One region of the Kitasatospora sp. NPDC051164 genome, then DNA from elsewhere that is predicted to be linked to it. Evidence: riboswitches for the same ligand, from Rfam matches in the RefSeq annotation. Region 1 holds a riboswitch; each other region holds the start of a gene.
What was found. Region 1 has a riboswitch for thiamine pyrophosphate ahead of thiC (phosphomethylpyrimidine synthase ThiC). Riboswitches for the same ligand answer to the same signal wherever they lie in the genome.
Positions count from the first base shown of each region.

Region 1 (5,927 bases):
CGAACGAGGAAGGACGGCGCCGGTGAAGCTGTTCCGGCTGGACGAACTGGACGCCGAACGGGCGGCCAACGACGGCGCGTACCTGCGGTTCCTGCGCGAACCACGGATGTCCGCCGGGCTGTACGCGCTCTCCCCCGGCGACACCGACCCGCAGACCGCGCACGACCAGGACGAGATCTACCAGGTGATCAGCGGCCGGGCCGAGCTGACCGTCGGCACCGAGACCGCGACCGTCGCGCGCGGCACCGTGGCGTACGTCCCGGCCGGCACCCCGCACCGGTTCCACCACATCACCGAGGAACTGCGGGTCCTGGTCGTGTTCTCGCCGCCCGAGGCCTGAACGCCGGGGCCGAACGCCGGGACCGAACGTCGGGGCCTGCACGCCGGGCCTGAACGTCTGGGCCTGGGCCCCGGCCCGGCCGTCTAGGGTCGTTCGTATGACCCGCAGCCTCACCGAAGAACTCTGGGCGGCCATCGAGCCGGTCTACGCCGAGATCCTGGCCCACCCCTTCCTCGCCGGCCTCACCGACGGCACCCTGCCGCGCGAGGCCTTCCGCCACTTCGTCGTCCAGGACTCGCACTACCTGCGCGACTACGCCCGCGCCCTCGCCGTCTGCGCCGCCAAGGCGCCCGGTGAGGAGGACGTCCGGGCCTTCGCCGACGACGCGGTCGGCGCGCTGGCCGCCGAGCAGGGCATGCACGCCGAGTTCCTGACCGCCTTCGGCGGCACCGCCGCGCAGGCCGCCGCCGAACCGGTGCTGCCCACCACCCGGGCCTACACCAGCTACCTGCTGGCCACCGTCTACGGCGGCTCCTTCGCCGAGGCCGTCGGCGCGGTACTGCCCTGCTACTGGATCTATGCCCGGGTCGGCGAGGCGCTGCTCGCCCAGGGCTCCCCCGACCCGCTCTACGCCAAGTGGATCGCCACCTACGGCGACGAGGCGTTCCAGTCGGTGGTCCGCCGGGTGCTGGCGCTCACCGACCGGCTCGGCGAGGAGCTCTCCCCGGTCGAACGCCGCAAGGTGGTCGAGCACTTCGTGACCACCTCGCGCTACGAGTGGATGTTCTGGGACGCCGCCTGGCGCGGCGAGCGCTGGCCGGTCTGACCGGCGGTGGACCGGCGGCGGACCGGCGTCTGCCCCGCGCGGTTCCCGGGCGGTGCGGCGCGGTCCTTCTCGGGGGCCGTCTAGGGGATCTCCCCGGAGGTCGGCGGAGGGTCTCCCCGGGGGTCGGGGTCGGGGTGATCTCGGGGTTCTCTCCGGGCCGTTGGGCCTCGTTCCGGCACTCGGACCCCCGTACGATCGAAGTATCGAAAGCAAGCGGGATGCGGCACCGGACGGCGGCCGACCCGAGGGGAGAAGAGGAACGGACATGGCTGAGCTCTGGAAGTCGCTGCCCTCGTGGGTGCGCAACATCGTCATCCCGGTGCTGGTCCTGGTGCTGGCCTGGAACGTCGTCGCCTTCGTCTTCGGCGTCGTCGGGGCGCTGCTGAGCATCGCGATCAAGCTGCTGGTGGTGGTCGGCATCGCGGCCGCCGTGGTGATCCTGGTGAAGAAGGCCGCCAAGAGCTGACCCCGCTCCTCCACCGCCGCCCTGAGGCCCGGTCCCCGTCACGGGGAGCCGGGCCTCGGGCGTTCCCCGAGCCGAGGGGATCCGCCGGTGAGCCTGCCCGTCGCTCCGCCCGTGGCGTCACCCGTGGACCCCCTCTGGACCTGCGGCAATCGGCTCGCTACGGTGTTGGGCGTCATGTGCAGGCAACACCGCCTGCGACGCGGGAGCTCGGAGCACCGGGCTGAGAGGACGCTGACCGGACCGTCGACGGACGGACCGACGGCTGCGTCGACCGCAGGAACCTGGACCGGGTAATGCCGGCGTAGGGAGTAGAGGTCAGATGACCACGTTCGAAGCACAGCCGCAGCCTGCCCAGAGCACCCCCAGCAGTGAGCGCACCGGCTACCCGACCCCGGCCTGGCGCAAGGCCTACCGCGAGGGATCCCGCCCCGACCTGCGGGTCCCCTACCGCGAGGTGCGGCTCACCAACGGCAAGGCCGTCCCGCTGTACGACACCTCCGGCCCGTACACCGACGCGTCGTACGAGCCCGACGTCCGGCGCGGCCTGCCCGCGCTGCGCGACGCCTGGATCCGCCAGCGCGGCGACGTCGAGGAGTACGACGGCCGCGAGGCGCGCCCCGAGGACGACGGGATCAAGCACACCGCGCCGCGCGGCGGAAACCTGCGCAACCTGGACGCCGTCTTCCCCGGCCGCCCGCGCCGCCCGCTGCGTGGCCGCGGCGGTGCCGCCGTCACCCAACTCGCCTACGCCAAGCGGGGCGTGGTGACCCCCGAGATGGAATACGTGGCACTGCGCGAGGGCCTGGCGCCCGAGTTCGTGCGGGCCGAGGTGGCCCGCGGCCGGGCCGTCATCCCGGTCAACGTGAACCACCCGGAGGTGGAGCCGGCCATCATCGGCACCAACTTCCTGGTGAAGATCAACGCCAACATCGGCAACTCCGCCGTCACCTCCTCGATCGAGGAGGAGGTGGAGAAGATGACCTGGGCCACCCGCTGGGGTGCCGACACCGTCATGGACCTCTCCACCGGCCGCAACATCCACACCACCCGCGAGTGGATCCTGCGCAACTCCCCTGTGCCGATCGGCACCGTGCCGCTCTACCAGGCCCTGGAGAAGGTGGACGGCAAGGCCGAGGAGCTGAGCTGGGAGGTCTACCGGGACACCATCATCGAGCAGTGCGAGCAGGGCGTCGACTACATGACCGTCCACGCCGGCGTGCTGCTGCGCTACGTCCCCCTCACCGCCCGCCGCAAGACCGGCATCGTCTCCCGCGGCGGCTCGATCATGGCCGCCTGGTGCCTGGCGCACCACCAGGAGAACTTCCTCTACACCAACTTCGAGGAACTCTGCGACATCCTGGCCACCTACGACGTCACCTTCTCGCTCGGTGACGGCCTGCGCCCCGGCTCGATCGCCGACGCCAACGACGAGGCGCAGTTCGCCGAGCTGCAGACCCTCGGCGAGCTCGGCCGGATCGCCCGCGAGCGCGACGTCCAGGTCATGATCGAGGGCCCGGGCCACGTCCCGATGCACAAGATCAAGGAGAACATGGATCTCCAGAAGGAGATCTGCGACGAGGCGCCGTTCTACACCCTCGGCCCGCTCACCACCGACGTCGCCCCCGGCTACGACCACATCACCTCCGGCATCGGCGCCGCGATGATCGCCTGGTGGGGCACCGCCATGCTCTGCTACGTCACGCCCAAGGAGCACCTGGGCCTGCCCAACCGGGACGACGTCAAGACCGGCGTGATCACCTACAAGATCGCCGCCCACGCCGCCGACCTGGCCAAGGGCCACCCCGGCGCCCAGGAATGGGACGACGCCCTCTCCGACGCCCGCTTCGAATTCCGCTGGGAGGACCAGTTCAACCTGGCCCTCGACCCGGAGACCGCCCGCGCCTTCCACGACGAGACCCTCCCAGCCGAACCCGCCAAGACGGCCCACTTCTGCTCCATGTGCGGCCCGAAGTTCTGCTCGATGAAGATCTCCCAGAAGATCCGCGACGAACACGGCGACGGCGCGACGGCCGTGGCATCCGGCTACGACGCCGAAGCCGAAGCCGGCATGCAGGCCATGTCCGAGGAGTTCAAGGCCCAGGGCAACCGGGTCTACCTCCCGCTGGCCGACTGACGCTGATGCCTGGTTGACGGCGTGCTCCGGGAGGCCGACAGGTCTCCCGGGGCGGCGCCCCGGCGGCGCGACGTTCAGGCGGGCCCGGCGGCGAGCAGGCGGTTGTCGTCGGCTGTCCGGTCGTCGCAGGGGTCCACGGCGTCGGCGACCGTGACCTGGGAGACCGCTGCGGAGTACCGTGGGAGACAACCGAGGACATTCCGAATATCGGCATTCGCGCTGGTGTCGCCCTGGGTCATGATTGGTCCCTCGTGGACCAGACGGGCGGCCTCACATGATGCCGGTCCCCCTTCCCACGCCTTCCTCCTCCGGGCCGTGGTCCGTGCCCGGTGTTCCGCTCCTGCCACGCCTGGTGCTGGAGCCGACGATGACTCGGGAGGGGATCTTCGACGGCGCGTGGTGGCCCCGCTCGAACCACATCCTGGCCGAGCTGCCGGACCTGATCACCGCGCTCGGCGCCCACCTCGGGCCGATCGTTCGGGTCGGCCTCGACACCTTGGCCTGGGGCGAGGTGCCCCGGTCCCTCATGGTGAACGGCCTCCTGGTCAAGATCAACTGGTTCGCCGGCAGTGACGCGACGATCAGTGTCACCCGGGGCTTCCAGGACCACTTCCTCCTCCTGGTGGTACCGCCCCGCACCGATCCGAAGAGCGCTTCCTCGGCGATGGCAGGTGCCTCGGCAACCGGAAACCACACCCCGGCGGCCGAACTCCTGCGTTGAGCCGGCTGCCGGTGGCTTCCCCTGCGCTGGTTCAAGGCCCAGGGCAACCGGATCTGCCTCCCGCCGGCGGACTGACGACGCACCGACCCGGGCGCTGCTCCGGGAGGACTTCCTGGAGCAGCGCTTCGGCTGCGCAGAAATCTGCTCGGTGACATGGGGCCGTGCCTGGGATGATCCATGCCATGCAGCCTTGGAACGCCTTGAGCCCGGCCGAGCAGACGCTGATGCGCCGCGGTCTGTGGCAGTCCGCCCTGGCCGGAACGGTCCAGCAGTACGGAATTGATCTCCGGTGGGCCGGGGAACAGGGCGCTCCGCCGCCGCGCAGCTACACCCGGGACGAACAGCGCGCGCTGGTACCGCAGTTGGCCGCGGTTGCCCTGGACCTCGTCGAGCGCGGCCTGCTCACCGTCCGGATACGGCAGGGTCTCGGCGCTGCCCCGACCGATCCGGTCGTGACCGGCTCGCAACTGCAGGACGTCCTGGCCGAACCGGCCAACTGGCTCTGGAGTCCGAAGACCGCAGCGACGTTCGACCTGCACGCCACCGAGTCCGCGCGCGAGTCGTGGGACATGAGCGAGCTTCCGGCCGCGACCGGTGACGGGCTGCCCGACTGGGACGAGCTCACCCGCGAGCAACAGAAGGTGCTGGTCTGCGCCGCCGAGTCCAGCGGGATGCTCACCGGGCCGTTCGGCATCTGGGAAGATCTGCCGACCGAGCTGACCGGCGTGGAGCTCTCCGAGTGGGTCGATCGCCAGCTCGTTCCCCTGTTCCCGTACGTGCGTGAGGGCTGGATCGAGGTCCGCCACTTCCCCGTGGAGAGCGATGCTTTCACGGTGATACCGCTCGACGACCTCCGAACCGCCTTCGCGGACCGCTCCCTCCGCTACGACGACGACGGCGACGACTGGGGGGTGGGTCTCGGCTGCGTCTTCACGTACACGGGACTGGCCGTCATGCGCAGTGACGGGAGCGTGGCCTGAGGCAGCCGACTGACGTTCGACCGAGGTTCGACCGACGTGAAGCGTCTCCATGGGCGCGCATGCCGCTGTCCGGGGCTGCCGCCTGCTCGCCCGGGATGCCGCCACGCGCTACCGCACCCACTTCCCGACCGTTCAGCTGTTTCCACTGACGGCTGTTCGGCTCGTGGCGGGTTGAAGTGCCGCCCCGGCCCTCCCCTGTGAGGTCGGGGCGGCACCCGTCAGCGGGGGTACCAGCGGAGTTCGACGGTGTTGCCGTCGGGGTCCTGGACGTAGACGGAGGTGGCCGTGCCGCGGGCGCCGTAGCGGGAGACCGGGCCCTCGAGGACGGTGAAGGTGCCGGAGTCGATGACCTCCTGCCAGTCGAGGGGCTCGACGGTGAGGCAGATGTGGTCGACGTTGGACTCGTTCCGGGGGCGGCTGGTCAGGTCGATGATGGTCTCGGCGGTGACCCGGACGGACGGGAAGGGCGCCTTCCCGGCGCGCCATTCGTCGACGCGGACGGGCTCCAGGCCCAGGAGGC
Region 1 covers NZ_JBITFB010000018.1:147,129-153,055, reverse strand. The annotation lists gene ACIBEC_RS26605 (cupin domain-containing protein) at 23-340, shown strand; gene tenA (thiaminase II) at 438-1,106, shown strand; gene ACIBEC_RS26595 (DUF5326 family protein) at 1,372-1,572, shown strand; TPP riboswitch at 1,762-1,897, shown strand; gene thiC (phosphomethylpyrimidine synthase ThiC) at 1,892-3,706, shown strand; gene ACIBEC_RS26585 (hypothetical protein) at 3,781-3,945, opposite strand; gene ACIBEC_RS26580 (DUF5994 family protein) at 3,981-4,427, shown strand; gene ACIBEC_RS26575 (hypothetical protein) at 4,610-5,407, shown strand; gene ACIBEC_RS26570 (VOC family protein) at 5,626-5,927, opposite strand, start outside.

Region 2 (5,927 bases), on a different contig from region 1:
AGGCCTCGTCCCCGGCCAGCGCGGGGTGCATCACCTTGAGGGCGACCACCCGGTCCAGTCGGGTGTCGGTGCCCTTGTAGACGGTGGACATCCCGCCGGTCGCGATGCGCTGCTCGACCCGGTACCGGTTGTCGAGCAGGGCGCCGATCAGCGGGTCGTGCAGTGCCATGTCCACCCGGCGAGTCTAGTGCCGGGCCGGGCGGCCGGACCCGGAGGACGCCGCCCCGGGGCCCGGCTGTGCCCGGCTTGTGACACGCCGGTGCTTCAGAAGGCAGGCCGCTCCCGGGTGTCCAGGTCGGCCCGGCCGGCCATCGCGGAGGAGGCCTCGGCGTGGAAGCGGCGCGGGATGCGCCCCGCCCGGTGGGCGAGCCGGCCCGCCTCGGCGCCGTGCCGCATCGCCTCGGCCATCAGCACCGGGTCCTGAGCCCGGGTCACCGCGGAGGCCAGCATCACCGCGGCGCAGCCCAGCTCCATCGCCAGCGCGACGTCGGAGGCGGTGCCGGCGCCCGCGTCCAGGATCACCGGGACGCCCGCACTCTCCACGATCAACTGGAAGTTGTGCGGGTTGCGGATGCCGAGACCGGAGCCGATCGGCGAGCCCAGCGGCATGATCGCGGCGCAGCCGACGTCCTCCAGCTTGCGGGCCAGCACCGGGTCGTCGTTGGTGTACGGCAGCACCGTGAAGCCGTCGTCGACCAGGGTCTCGGCGGCGTCCAGCAGCTCGATCGGGTCCGGCAGGAGGGTCCGCTCGTCGGCGATCACCTCCAGCTTCACCCAGTCGGTGCCGAGCGCCTCGCGGGCCAGCCGGGCGGTCAGCACGGCCTCGCCGGCGGTGAAGCAGCCGGCCGTGTTGGGCAGCACGCGGATGCCGTTGCGGGTCAGCACGTCCAGGACGGAGCCCTGGGTGCCCGCGTCGACCCGGCGCATCGCGACGGTGGTCAGCTCGGTGCCGGAGGCGAGCAGCGCACGCTCCAGCACCTCCAGGCTCGGCGCGCCGCCGGTGCCCATGATCAGCCGGGAGGAGAAGCTCGTCCCGGCGATGGTCAGCAGGTCGTCGGCCATCTCAGCCTCCCTGCACGGCGGTGAGGATCTCGACCCGGTCGCCCGCGGTCAGCGGCGTCTCGGACCACGAACTGCGGGGCACCACGGCCTCGTTGAGGGCGGCGGCGACGCCGGAGTTGGCCCGGCTGACGGTGGCCACCACCTCGGCGAGGGTCGTCGCGGCGGGCACCTCGCGGGGCTTGCCGTTGACGGTCAGTGCGATCTCGTCCGGGCCGGTTTCGTTCGGTGCGATCTCGTTCGGGCCGGTTTCGTTCGGTGCGATCTCGGTCATGCCAGGGCCTTCGTGGTGGGGCGAGCGGGGGTGGGGGAGAACCGGGTGGGGGTGAACGGCTGTGCCAGTTCGGGGAGTTCGCCGGTGGCCAGGTACTCGGAGAGCAGGTCGGCGGTCACCGGGGTGAGCAGCACGCCGTTGCGGTAGTGGCCGGTGGCGGCGACCAGCCCGGGCAGTGACGTCGGGCCGAGCAGCGGCGCGTTGTCGGGCGAGCCCGGGCGCAGACCGGCCGAGGTCTCGGCGAGCGGGAGTTCGGTGAGACCCGGGACCAACTCGTGCGCGTCGCGCAGGAGTTCGTACACCCCGCCGGCGGTGACCGTGGTGTCGTAGCCCTGCTCCTCGGTGGTCGCGCCGATCACCAGCTCGCCGTTCTCCCGCGGTACCAGGTAGATGTGCCGGCCGCGCACCACGGCGCGGACGTTGCGGGAGAGGAACGGCCGGTAGGCGTCGGGGACCCGCAGGCGCAGCACCTGTCCCTTCACCGGGCGGATCGCGGGCAGCACGCCCTCGGGCAGACCGGCCAGCCGGTGGCTGTGCGGGCCGGCGGCGAGCACGACCTGGTCGGCGGTCACGGTCTCGTGCGTGCTCAGGCGGGCGCCGACCGCGCGGCCGCCCTCGACCAGCAGCTCAACCGCCTCGGCGGCCCGGACGACGACGCCGGCGCGCTCCCCGGCCGACAGCAGCGCGGTGAGCATCCGCCGGCCGTCCACCTGGTGGTCGTCCGCGACGTGCAGGCCGCCGCGCACCCCGGGGGCGAGCATCGGCTCCAGCCTGCGGGCCTCCCGGCCGGTCAGCCAGGTCGAGTCCAGGCCCAGCCGCCGGTGGAATGCGTGCAGTTCGCGCAGTTCCTCGCGGTCGTCGGAGTCCAGCGCGACGGCGATCGTGCCGCACTGGCGGTAGCCGGTGTCCTGGCCGCCGCTCGCCTCCGTGAGTTCGGCGACGAAGTCCGCGTACCGCTCGTTGGAGGCCATGCCGAGGCGCAGCAGCGGCTCCTCGCCGTACTGGAGCTCGGTGACCGGGGCGAGCATCCCGGCCGCGACCTTGCCCGCCCCGCCGCCGGGGGTGGGGTCGACCACGACGGTCCGCAGCCCGCGCTGCGCCGCCCGCCAGGCGACGGCGAGGCCGATGATGCCCCCGCCGATCACCAGGACGTCGGGTGGGGCGCCTGATGGCATGCGTGTCAAAGCTGCTCTTCTCCCTTCGCCGGTATGACCCGGATCAGGTTCGGACGGTCGCAGGCCGTGCCAGCCCGCCTCTCAGCCCGGTTCGCCGGGCTCCCGTGATGGTGTCCCCACCATAACGCCGGGGCCCGGCCCGGCCGAAGGGCCGGACGAAGGGTGGACCGGGGGAGGCGGAAGGGGGCCGCTCGGCGCGAGGCCGCGCCTGAACGAAGGGTGGACGGCCCGGAAGCGGTGGCGTCGCGCTGAGTACAGTGACGGGCGTGGCAGAGCTGAGCGGGACGGATCAGGTGGTCGTCGTCGGGGCCGGGCTGGCCGGGGCGCAGTGCGCCCTGAAGCTGCGGCAGGGCGGTTGGCGGGGGCGGATCACGCTGGTCGGCGAGGAGCCGCACGCGCCGTACGACCGGCCACCGCTCTCCAAGGACGTGCTGCTCGGCAAGAGCGACAGCACCACCCTGGACATCGACTACGCGCACCTCGGCATCGAGGTCCGCACCGGGCGCCGGGCCACCGGCCTCACCCCCGGCGTGCTGCACACCGACGCCGGCGACCTCCCGTACGGCTCGCTGGTGATCGCCACCGGCGCCGTCCCGCGCGCCCTGCCCGGCGCCGAGCGGGCCCACCTGCTGCACACCCTGGACGACGCGCTGGCGCTGCGCGCGCTGCTGCGCCCCGGCCTGCGGCTGGTGCTGGTCGGCGCGGGCTGGATCGGCGCCGAGGTGTCCACCGCCGCCCGCGAGGCGGGCTGCGAGGTGACCGTGGTCGAGGCGGGCCCGGCGCCGCTGCCCGGCGCGCTGCCGACCGCGATCGGCTCGGCGATGGCCGCCTGGTACGCCGAGGCCGGCGTCGACCTGCGCTGCGGGGTCGGCGTGGCCGCCGTCGAGCCCGGCGCGGTGCTGCTGGCGGACGGCTCGCACCTGCCCGCCGACGAGGTGGTGGTCGGCATCGGCGCCCGGCCCGCGACCGAGTGGCTGGCTGGCTCCGGCGTCGAACTGGACGGGACCGGCGCCATCGTGGTGGACGCGAGGCTGCGCACCAGCCTGCCCGGTGTCTTCGCGGCCGGGGACTGCGTCAGCTACCCCTCGGCCCGGGCCGGCGGCCGGCTGGCCGTCCAGCACTGGGACCACGCGCTGCAGTCCGGCGAGGCGGCGGCCGCCGCCGTCCTCGGTGCGGACGCGCCGCCGTACGACCCGGTGCCGTACTTCTGGTCGGAGCAGTTCGGGCGGATGGTCCAGTACGTGGGCCGGCACGCCGAGGGCGACGAGCCGCTGTGGCGGGGCAGTCCGCAGGACGGCTCCTGGGCGGTGCTCTGGCTGCGCGACGGGGTGCCGAGCGCGCTGCTGACCGTGGACCGGCCGCGCGACCTCACCCAGGGCCGGAAGCTGATCGAACGCGGTACGGCGCTGGACCCGGCCCGCGCGGCGGACCCCTCGGTTCCGCTGAAGTCGGCGGTCGCCGGGTAGCGGCTGGTGCGCGGCGGGCCGCGGAGGTGGCAGTCTGGTGGCGTGAGTGAGATCGAAAGCAAGATTGAAGCCCTGGTCGCCGAGTGGATGTACCTCCCCGACATCTCCGAGCAGTGGGGGGTGCGCGTCACCGAGGTGCGCGACCTGGTCCGCAGCGGCGGCCTGATCGCCGTCCGGCGGGGCCCGAACAAGTCGCTGCAGGTCCCTGCGGCGTTCATCGACGGCCAGGGGCTGGTCAAGCACCTGTCCGGCACCCTGACCGTGCTGCGCGACTGCGGGTACAACGACGTGGAGATCCTGGAGTGGCTCTTCACCGAGGACCCGTCGCTGCCCGGCAGCCCGATCCAGGCACTGCGGGAGAACCGCGGCACCGAGGTCAAGCGCCGCGCCCAGGCGATGCTGATCTGATGGCGGCGGACACGCCGCGCGCCCGCCTGGCGGACGCGCGCCTCTACCTGTGCACCGACGCCCGCCGCGAGCAGGGCGACCTCGCCGAGTTCCTCGACGCGGCGCTGGCGGGCGGGGTGGACATCGTCCAGCTGCGTGACAAGGGCCTGGAGGCCAAGCAGGAGCTGGCGGCCCTGGAGGTCTTCGCCGACGCCTGCCGTCGGCACGGCAAGCTGCTGTCCGTCAACGACCGCGCCGACGTCGCCCACGCGGCCCGGCCGGACGTGCTGCACCTCGGCCAGGACGACCTGCCGGTGCCGGCCGCCCGGGCGATCCTCGGCGAGGACGTCCTGATCGGCCGGTCCTGCCACGCCGAGTCCGAGGTGGACGCGGCGGTCGCCGAACCCGGGGTGGACTACTTCTGCACCGGCCCGGTCTGGCCGACCCCGACCAAGCCGGGCCGCCCGGCGCCGGGCATCGGCCTGGTCTCGTACGCGGCGAAGCAGGCCACCGACCGGCCGTGGTTCGCCATCGGCGGGATCGACCTCGGCAACCTGGACGAGGTGCTGGCCGCCGGTGCCCGCCGGATCGTCGTGGTCCGGGCCATCACCGCCGCAGAGGACCCGCGGGCGGCCGCCGCCGAGCTGTCCCGCCGGGTGCGCGCGGCGCTCTGACCGCCGCCGAGGACCGCCTTTGAGGCCGTCGCCGTCCGCCAGTACTCGCGGACGGTGGCGGTCTCGGCCACTTTCTCAGTACTTGCGGACGGTTGCGGCCTCGGCCACGTCTTCAGTACTTGCGGATGGTGGCGGCCTCGGCCAGTGCCAGCAGCACCCCGCGGGCCCGTTCGTCCACCAGCGGGGCCGCCTGCAGCGCGGCCAGCGACTGCCGCATCAGCTCCTCGATCCGGTGCTCCACCAGCTCGGGCGCGCCGCTGTGGGCGACCAGTTCGCGCAGCCCGGCAACCTCCTCGGGTGCCAGGTCCGGCGCGCCGAGCCGCTCGTCCAGGTGCCGGGCGTCGGCGGTGGGCAGGCCGCGCATCGCGTGCGCGACCAGCAGGGTGCGCTTGCCCTCGCGCAGGTCGTCCCCGGCCGGCTTTCCGGTGACCGCCGGGTCCCCGAAGACGCCGAGCAGGTCGTCCCGCAGCTGGAAGGCCTCGCCCAGTGGCAGCCCGAACGCCCCGAGGGCCTCGACCAGCTCGGGTCCGGCCCCGGCCAGCAGTGCTCCGACCTGCAGCGGGCGTTCGATCGTGTACTTCGCGGACTTGTAGTGCAGCACCGTCTGCGCCCGGTCCAGCGCGCCCTCGTCCGTCGAGTCGCCGGCCACCGGCTCCAGCACGTCCAGGTACTGGCCGAGCATGACCTCGGTGCGCATCAGGTCGAACACCGGCTTGGCGGCCAGCACGGCGGCCGGCTCCAGGCCGGACCGCAGGAACAGCTCGTCGCACCAGATCAGCAGCAGGTCGCCGAGCAGCACCGCGGCCGAGGCGCCGTACTGCTCGCGGTCCCCGCGCCAGCCGCTGTCGCGGTGCAGTGCCTCGAAGCGGCGGTGGATCGAGGGCAGGCCGCG
Region 2 covers NZ_JBITFB010000004.1:81,384-87,310, reverse strand. The annotation lists gene pknB (Stk1 family PASTA domain-containing Ser/Thr kinase) at 1-169, opposite strand, end outside; gene ACIBEC_RS07450 (thiazole synthase) at 265-1,062, opposite strand; gene thiS (sulfur carrier protein ThiS) at 1,064-1,264, opposite strand; gene thiO (glycine oxidase ThiO) at 1,330-2,508, opposite strand; TPP riboswitch at 2,512-2,624, opposite strand; gene ACIBEC_RS07435 (FAD-dependent oxidoreductase) at 2,766-3,974, shown strand; gene ACIBEC_RS07430 (Rv2175c family DNA-binding protein) at 4,017-4,382, shown strand; gene thiE (thiamine phosphate synthase) at 4,382-5,035, shown strand; gene ACIBEC_RS07420 (polyprenyl synthetase family protein) at 5,148-5,927, opposite strand, start outside.
Region 2: another riboswitch for thiamine pyrophosphate. It lies ahead of thiO (glycine oxidase ThiO); the one in region 1 lies ahead of thiC (phosphomethylpyrimidine synthase ThiC).

Region 3 (5,927 bases), on a different contig from region 1:
CCCAGCGCAGGTGGTTCTTGTCCGGGGTGCCGCACCAGTAGGCGGCGTCGACGCTGCCCAGCTTCTCGGTCGGGATGGCCGAGGCGTTGGCGCGCTCCAGGGAGGCGGCGACCTCGCCGGTGGCGGTCTCGGCGTCCTCCAGCCAGAACTCGAAGCCGGTGTGCACGACGGGCGCGAACACGGCCGTGGTGTCCAACAGGTCCTGCAGGCGGCGCCCGCCCGGGACGGTCCGGCGGGCCGGCACCGGGGTGCCCGGCTCGGTGGCCAGGGCCAGCTCCAGGGCGTCCGCGAGGTCGCGGCTGAGGTCGCCGGAGGCGGACTGGGTCTGCAGACCGAGCAGGATCGAGCCGTCCTGGCGGCGCAGGGCCGGCCAGGCCAGCGGCAGCACGGTGGCCAGAGTCACCGACGGGACGTCGCCCTCGGCGCCCTCGGCCACGCCGGGGGCCAGCGTCAGCGGCACCGTGGCGGCGGGCACCAGCTCGCGCAGCGCCACCCAGTCGGCCTCGCCCGACAGGCCCTCGAACGGGCGGTGCACCAGCTCCTGCACCGCGTGCGAGGCCTCCCGGCCGTGGCAGGCCTTGTAGCGGCGGCCCGAGCCGCAGGGGCAGTCCTCGCGGGCCCCGACCACGGGGATCTCGCCCGTGACGGCGGTGGTGGACTGGCGCTGCGGCGCCTTCTTGGCGGCCTTCTTGCCCATGGTGCGGCTCTCCCGGGAACGGTGGTCCTGTGTCCCGGGAAGCCTACTGACGTTCCTGCGGCACCCGCGCTTCCCCCGGCGCGCGCGAACGCGCCGGGGCGGGGCGGGGCGGGCAGACGGGGCGGGCGTACGGGGCTCTACGCGCTACGGGCGTCGCCTCCGGTGCGCCGGGCGTGCCGGGCGCGGGCGGGCAGCGCCGCCCAGACCGTCACCTCGCCGGGCGCGTCGCGCACGCCCCAGTCGCCGGCCAGCTGGTCGACGATGCTCAGGCCGCGGCCACCGCGCGAGGTCAGCGAGGGACGGGCGGGCAGCGGCCGGGTGGCCGCGCCGCCGTCGGTGACCTCCAGCGTCAGCATGCCGTCCGCGTGCAGCTGCCAGCGGACCAGCACACCGCCGTCCGGCTCGTCCGTGCCTTCGCGGTGCTCCGGGCCGCCGGGCGCGGGATGCGTCCCGGACGGGACGCCGACCAGCACCTGCCCGAGCACCTCGGCTCGCGTGCCGCGACCGAGCGCCGGCAGCGGGCCGAGCGGACGGGCGTACCGGCACGCATTGCTCAACAGTTCGGAAAGGATCAGAACAGCATCATCGATGACCGGTTCCGGTATCTTCCGGTCACCCAGATCTCGACGCAGTCGGCGCCGTGCGACCCCGACACCCGCTGGGCCGTGCGGCACTGCCATGGTCGATGAAGTCGGCACTTCACGCGCCACCATCAACGCCACCCCCGGACCTCCTTCAGCGTATGCCGAGGGAGAGATGCCCCTTGGTAATGCGTCGGAAACGAGCACCGGGCGATCCCGCGAGCCCATTTCGAGCGTGGCGACCGAGGGTCGACATGAGGTCATTCCATGCTCACCCTCTGTCGTCCGAGGGCAAGAATTTCCGGCAATATCGTGCGAGGAAGGTTTGACTGCCGACCAGAGTGATCAGTGCGCACCGGTACGGCCGTCGGTGCGGCCGTCGGTACGTCGGCGGATCACCGTCCGGTCACCGCCCGAGCTGCGCCAGCACCTCGGCGGGCCGGTTGGTGATGATCGCGGAAACGCCGAGTTCCAGGCAGAGTTCGACGTCGGCCGGTTCGTCCACCGTCCACACGTGCACCTCGTGCCCCAGCTCCCGCAGCCGGGTCACCAGCTGCGGACGGGCCCGCACCAGCTCGATGCCCGGCCCGGCGATCCGCGCACCGCCCGGCAGCGGCGCACCCTCGCGCAGTTTGCCGAGCAGCGGCAGCGTCCGCTCGAACAGGAACACCCGCCGGTACTCCGGCGCGGCGGCGGCCACCCGGTTCAGCGCGATCGACGAGAAGCTCATGATCCGGGCGGACGGGCGGTCGCCCTCCCGGGCCGCGCCGATCTTGAACCGCTCCAGCATCCGCAGCAGCTCGGCCTCCACCAGGCCGCGGAAGCGCACCGGGTGCTTGGTCTCGATCGCCAGGTCCACCGGGCGGCCGCAGTCCACCACCAGCTCCAGCAGACGCTCCAGCGGCAGCACGCCGCGCAGCTCCGGGTCGGTACTGGGGCGGCCGGTCTTCCAGGCCCCGAAGTCGTACGACTGCAGCTCGGCGAGCGTCATCGCCGAGACGGTGCCGCGGCCGTTGGACACCCGGCCGATCCGCCGGTCGTGCACGCAGACCAGGTGGCCGTCGGCCGTCACCCGGACGTCGCACTCCACCGCGTCCGCGCCCTCGTCGAGCGCGCGCCGGTAGGCCGCGAGGGTGTGTTCGGGCAGGGCGTGGGAGGAACCGCGGTGGGCGATCACCTGGACGGACGGCGCGGTGCGCGCCTCCGGCGAGGACAGGTCTGGGCTGGTCACAGGGCCAACGATAGGCGGCGGAGGTAACGCGGAGGCGAAGACGGCCCCAACCTGTGGGGCCGTCTCCGGGTGCCGGGTTCGGGTACCCGGCACCCGGCACCCGGCGTCAGCGCGCGGCGCGGCGGGAGAGCGGGGTGAGCGCCCAGGTGGCCAGGGCCGGCACCAGGAAGGCGAACAGCGAGGCCGAGGTCCACTCCTGCGGGGTGAAGTGCAGGGCCTCCTGGGCGGAGGTCCAGAAGTTCGTCCACCAGTCGGCGACCTTGGTCGGCGAGATGAACTGGTAGACGGCGAAGCCCAGCACCCACGGCAGCAGCATCGTCCAGCGGGCGGGCGCGTCCTCGGAGAGGTTCCAGCCGCGGCGCCCGGCGCCGAGGAAGAAGTCCACCGCCAGCACCGCCAGCAGCGGCACGAACACCGAGCCGATCAGGCCGAGGAAGCTGTAGTAGGTGTCGGTGAACTGGTCGATCTGCAGCGCCAGCACGGTGGTCAGCACGCCGATCACGCCGCTCAGCACCCGGCGGTCCACCCGCGGCAGCAGGTTCTGCACCGACATCGCGGTCGAGTACACGTTGGCGAACGACTGGTCCGTCTCGCGCAGCACCAGCACCAGCAGGAACAGCCAGCCGGCCCAGACGCCGAGGAAGGAGTCGAAGAGCTTGTTCGGGTCGCCACCGGACTGCAGCAGCGCCATCAGGCCGAGCACGTAGCACCAGACCTGGGCGATCGTGTAGCCGGAGAAGCTGCCCCAGAACGCCGAGCGCGGGGTGCGCGAGTGCCGGGTGTAGTCGGCGGCCAGCGGGACGAAGGAGATCGACACCGCGATCATCGCGTCGGTCGCGCCCAGGAAGCCGTGCCAGTTGCCGGCGCCCGGGTCCGGCACGCCCTGGCGGCCCAGCTGGACCGTGAAGTACACCATCGCGACGGCGACCGCCCCGGCCACGAAGCGGCGCAGTACCGCGATCGAGCCCAGCGGCCAGATGGTCAGCGCGGTCGTCAGCGCGCCCGCGAGCAGCACGAACAGCCAGCGGTAGCCGGTGGTGTGGGCGACGGTCTGGGCGCCCGCCGAGATCGTCAGCAGCTCGAACACGCCCCAGCCGACGCACTGCACGATGTTCAGCACCGTCGGCAGGTACGACAGCCGGGTGCCGAACAGCCCGCGCAGGTTCGCCATCGCGGGGGCGCCGGTCCGGGCGCCGATCAGCGCGGCCACGCCGAGCATCGCGGTGCCGACCGCCGTACCGACCACGATCGCGGTCACCGCGGCGGCCAGCGACAGCTCGCTGCCGGGGGCGCCGAGCACGGTGGCGGCGGTCGAGAAGCCGATCAGGCTGACGCCCAGGTTCATCCAGAGCGCGAAGTGGTCCCGGAAGCGCAGCGTGCGCGGCGGCTCGGTGTCCAGGACCAGCGGCGCCTCGACGCGCTCGGAACGGTCCCGCACGGCGGTCGCCGTGGTGGCCGCGGCAGTGGTCGCCGCAGCGGTGGACTCGGGGAAGTCCTTGGACGCGGCAGCGTCCGAAGAAGAGGATGACGAAGCAGACGGCATGGCCGATACTCCCTACGCCGGCATTACCCGGACAGGTTCCGGCGGTCAGCGCCCCCTCGACCGTCCGCCTCGCTCGCGTGGCGTACGGTCGACATGCGCACTCTCAGCCTGGTCGGTCCAAGCTCCCGCGTGTCAGTTTGGAGCGACAGGCTAACCGGCACAGGGGTGAACACCCAAGGCCAGGGCGTGCGCGGTCCGCATCGCGGGACGCCCGGCGGGGAGGGGGGAGCCCTCGGCCGTCGGCACCGGCTAAGGATTCTTATGAGTTCTTCAGAGGGGTCCTTACGGCAATCGAATCGACAGTGCGAAAAACTATGGTCCTTGGTTCTGCCAGCTATGGAGGTCGTCCGTGAGCACCGAGCGCGAGGTTGGGCCCACCGGGCCGCAGGGGGAGCAGCCCGCCGGCCAGGGGGCGGCTGAGTCCGCTCCCGAAGGCCCCGCTCAGGGCGGGCACCAGTCGACCATGGCCTTCCGCCGGGTCCCCGAGCCGGAGGCGGCCACCGGCGAGACCGTCCCCGCCGAGGCCGCCCCGGCGGACGCGGCGCCGACGGACGGCGGGCACAAGCAGACCATGGCGTTCCGTCGGGTGCCCGAACCCGAGGCGGCCACCGGCGAGGCCGGCACGGCCGAGACCGTCCCGGCCGAGGGCGGGCACAAGCCCACCGTCGCCTTCACCAAGGTCCCCGCGCCGGAGGCCCCGGCGGCCGCGCCCGAGGCAGCCGCCCCGCCGGTGGCGCCCGCCGCGCCGGTCGCCGAGGAGCACGCCGTCGACCCGGCCACCGGGTACATCGACGCGCCGCCGCCGGTCCTGCCGCCCGCCGCGCCCGTGGCCCCGGCGGCAGCGCCCGTGGCCCCGGCGCTGCCGCCGGCCGCCAACCCGTACGCCACCCCGACCCACGGCGTCCCCGCCGCCGGTGCGCACGACGCGTACGGCGCCGCCGCAGCCGCCCCCGGTACCCCGGCGGCCCCCGGCGCGCCCGCCGCGCACGGCCACCACCCGTTCGGTGCGGGCCAGCCGCTCGGCGGCTGGGGCCCGACCCACGACGCCACCTCCGGCGGCGCGGGCTACCCCGGCGGCCCGGCGGGCCCGCTCGGCTACCCGGCCGACTACCCCGGCGGCCCGGACGGCGGCGGCCCGCGCAAGAAGCGCGGCGGACTGGTCGCCCTGATCGCTGCCGTCGCACTGGTCGCCGGTGTGGCCGGCGGCGCGCTCGGCGTGACCGTGGCCGACCGCAACGACAGCAGCAGCTCCGCGGACGACCACCGCAGCACCACCGTCCAGGCCAGCGACACCCAGAAGAACGAGCCCTCCCCCGGCTCGATCGCCGCCATCGCGCAGAAGGCGCTGCCCAGCGTCGTCACCATCAAGGCGCAGGGCAACGGCGAGTCCGGCACCGGCACCGGCTTCGTCTTCGACACCGAGGGCCACATCCTCACCAACAACCACGTGGTCGCGCCGACCCTCAACGGCGGCAAGCTGACCGTCAAGTTCGCCGACGGCACCTCGTACAACGCCTCGGTGCTGGGCCACGCCGAGGGCTACGACGTCGCCGTGGTCAAGATCGACAACCCGCCGAAGAGCAAGTTGGCCCCGCTGCCGCTGGCCGACTCCGACAAGGTCAACGTCGGCGACGCCACCGTCGCGATCGGCGCGCCGTACGGCCTGGAGTCCACCGTCACCAGCGGCATCATCAGCGCCAAGGACCGCCCGGTCGCCTCCGGCGACGACACCGGCTCGCAGGCCTCGTACATGAACGCCCTGCAGACCGACGCCTCGATCAACCCCGGCAACTCCGGCGGCCCGCTGCTCGACTCCGGCGGCGCCGTGGTCGGCATCAACTCGGCGATCCAGTCCAACGCCTCCGCCAACGGCCG
Region 3 covers NZ_JBITFB010000007.1:275,190-281,116, reverse strand. The annotation lists gene ACIBEC_RS13350 (DUF5926 family protein) at 1-697, opposite strand, end outside; gene ACIBEC_RS13345 (ATP-binding protein) at 835-1,254, opposite strand; gene ACIBEC_RS13340 (glycerophosphodiester phosphodiesterase family protein) at 1,685-2,509, opposite strand; gene ACIBEC_RS13335 (cytosine permease) at 2,616-4,052, opposite strand; TPP riboswitch at 4,045-4,191, opposite strand; gene ACIBEC_RS13330 (trypsin-like peptidase domain-containing protein) at 4,402-5,927, shown strand, end outside.
Region 3: another riboswitch for thiamine pyrophosphate. It lies ahead of ACIBEC_RS13335 (cytosine permease); the one in region 1 lies ahead of thiC (phosphomethylpyrimidine synthase ThiC).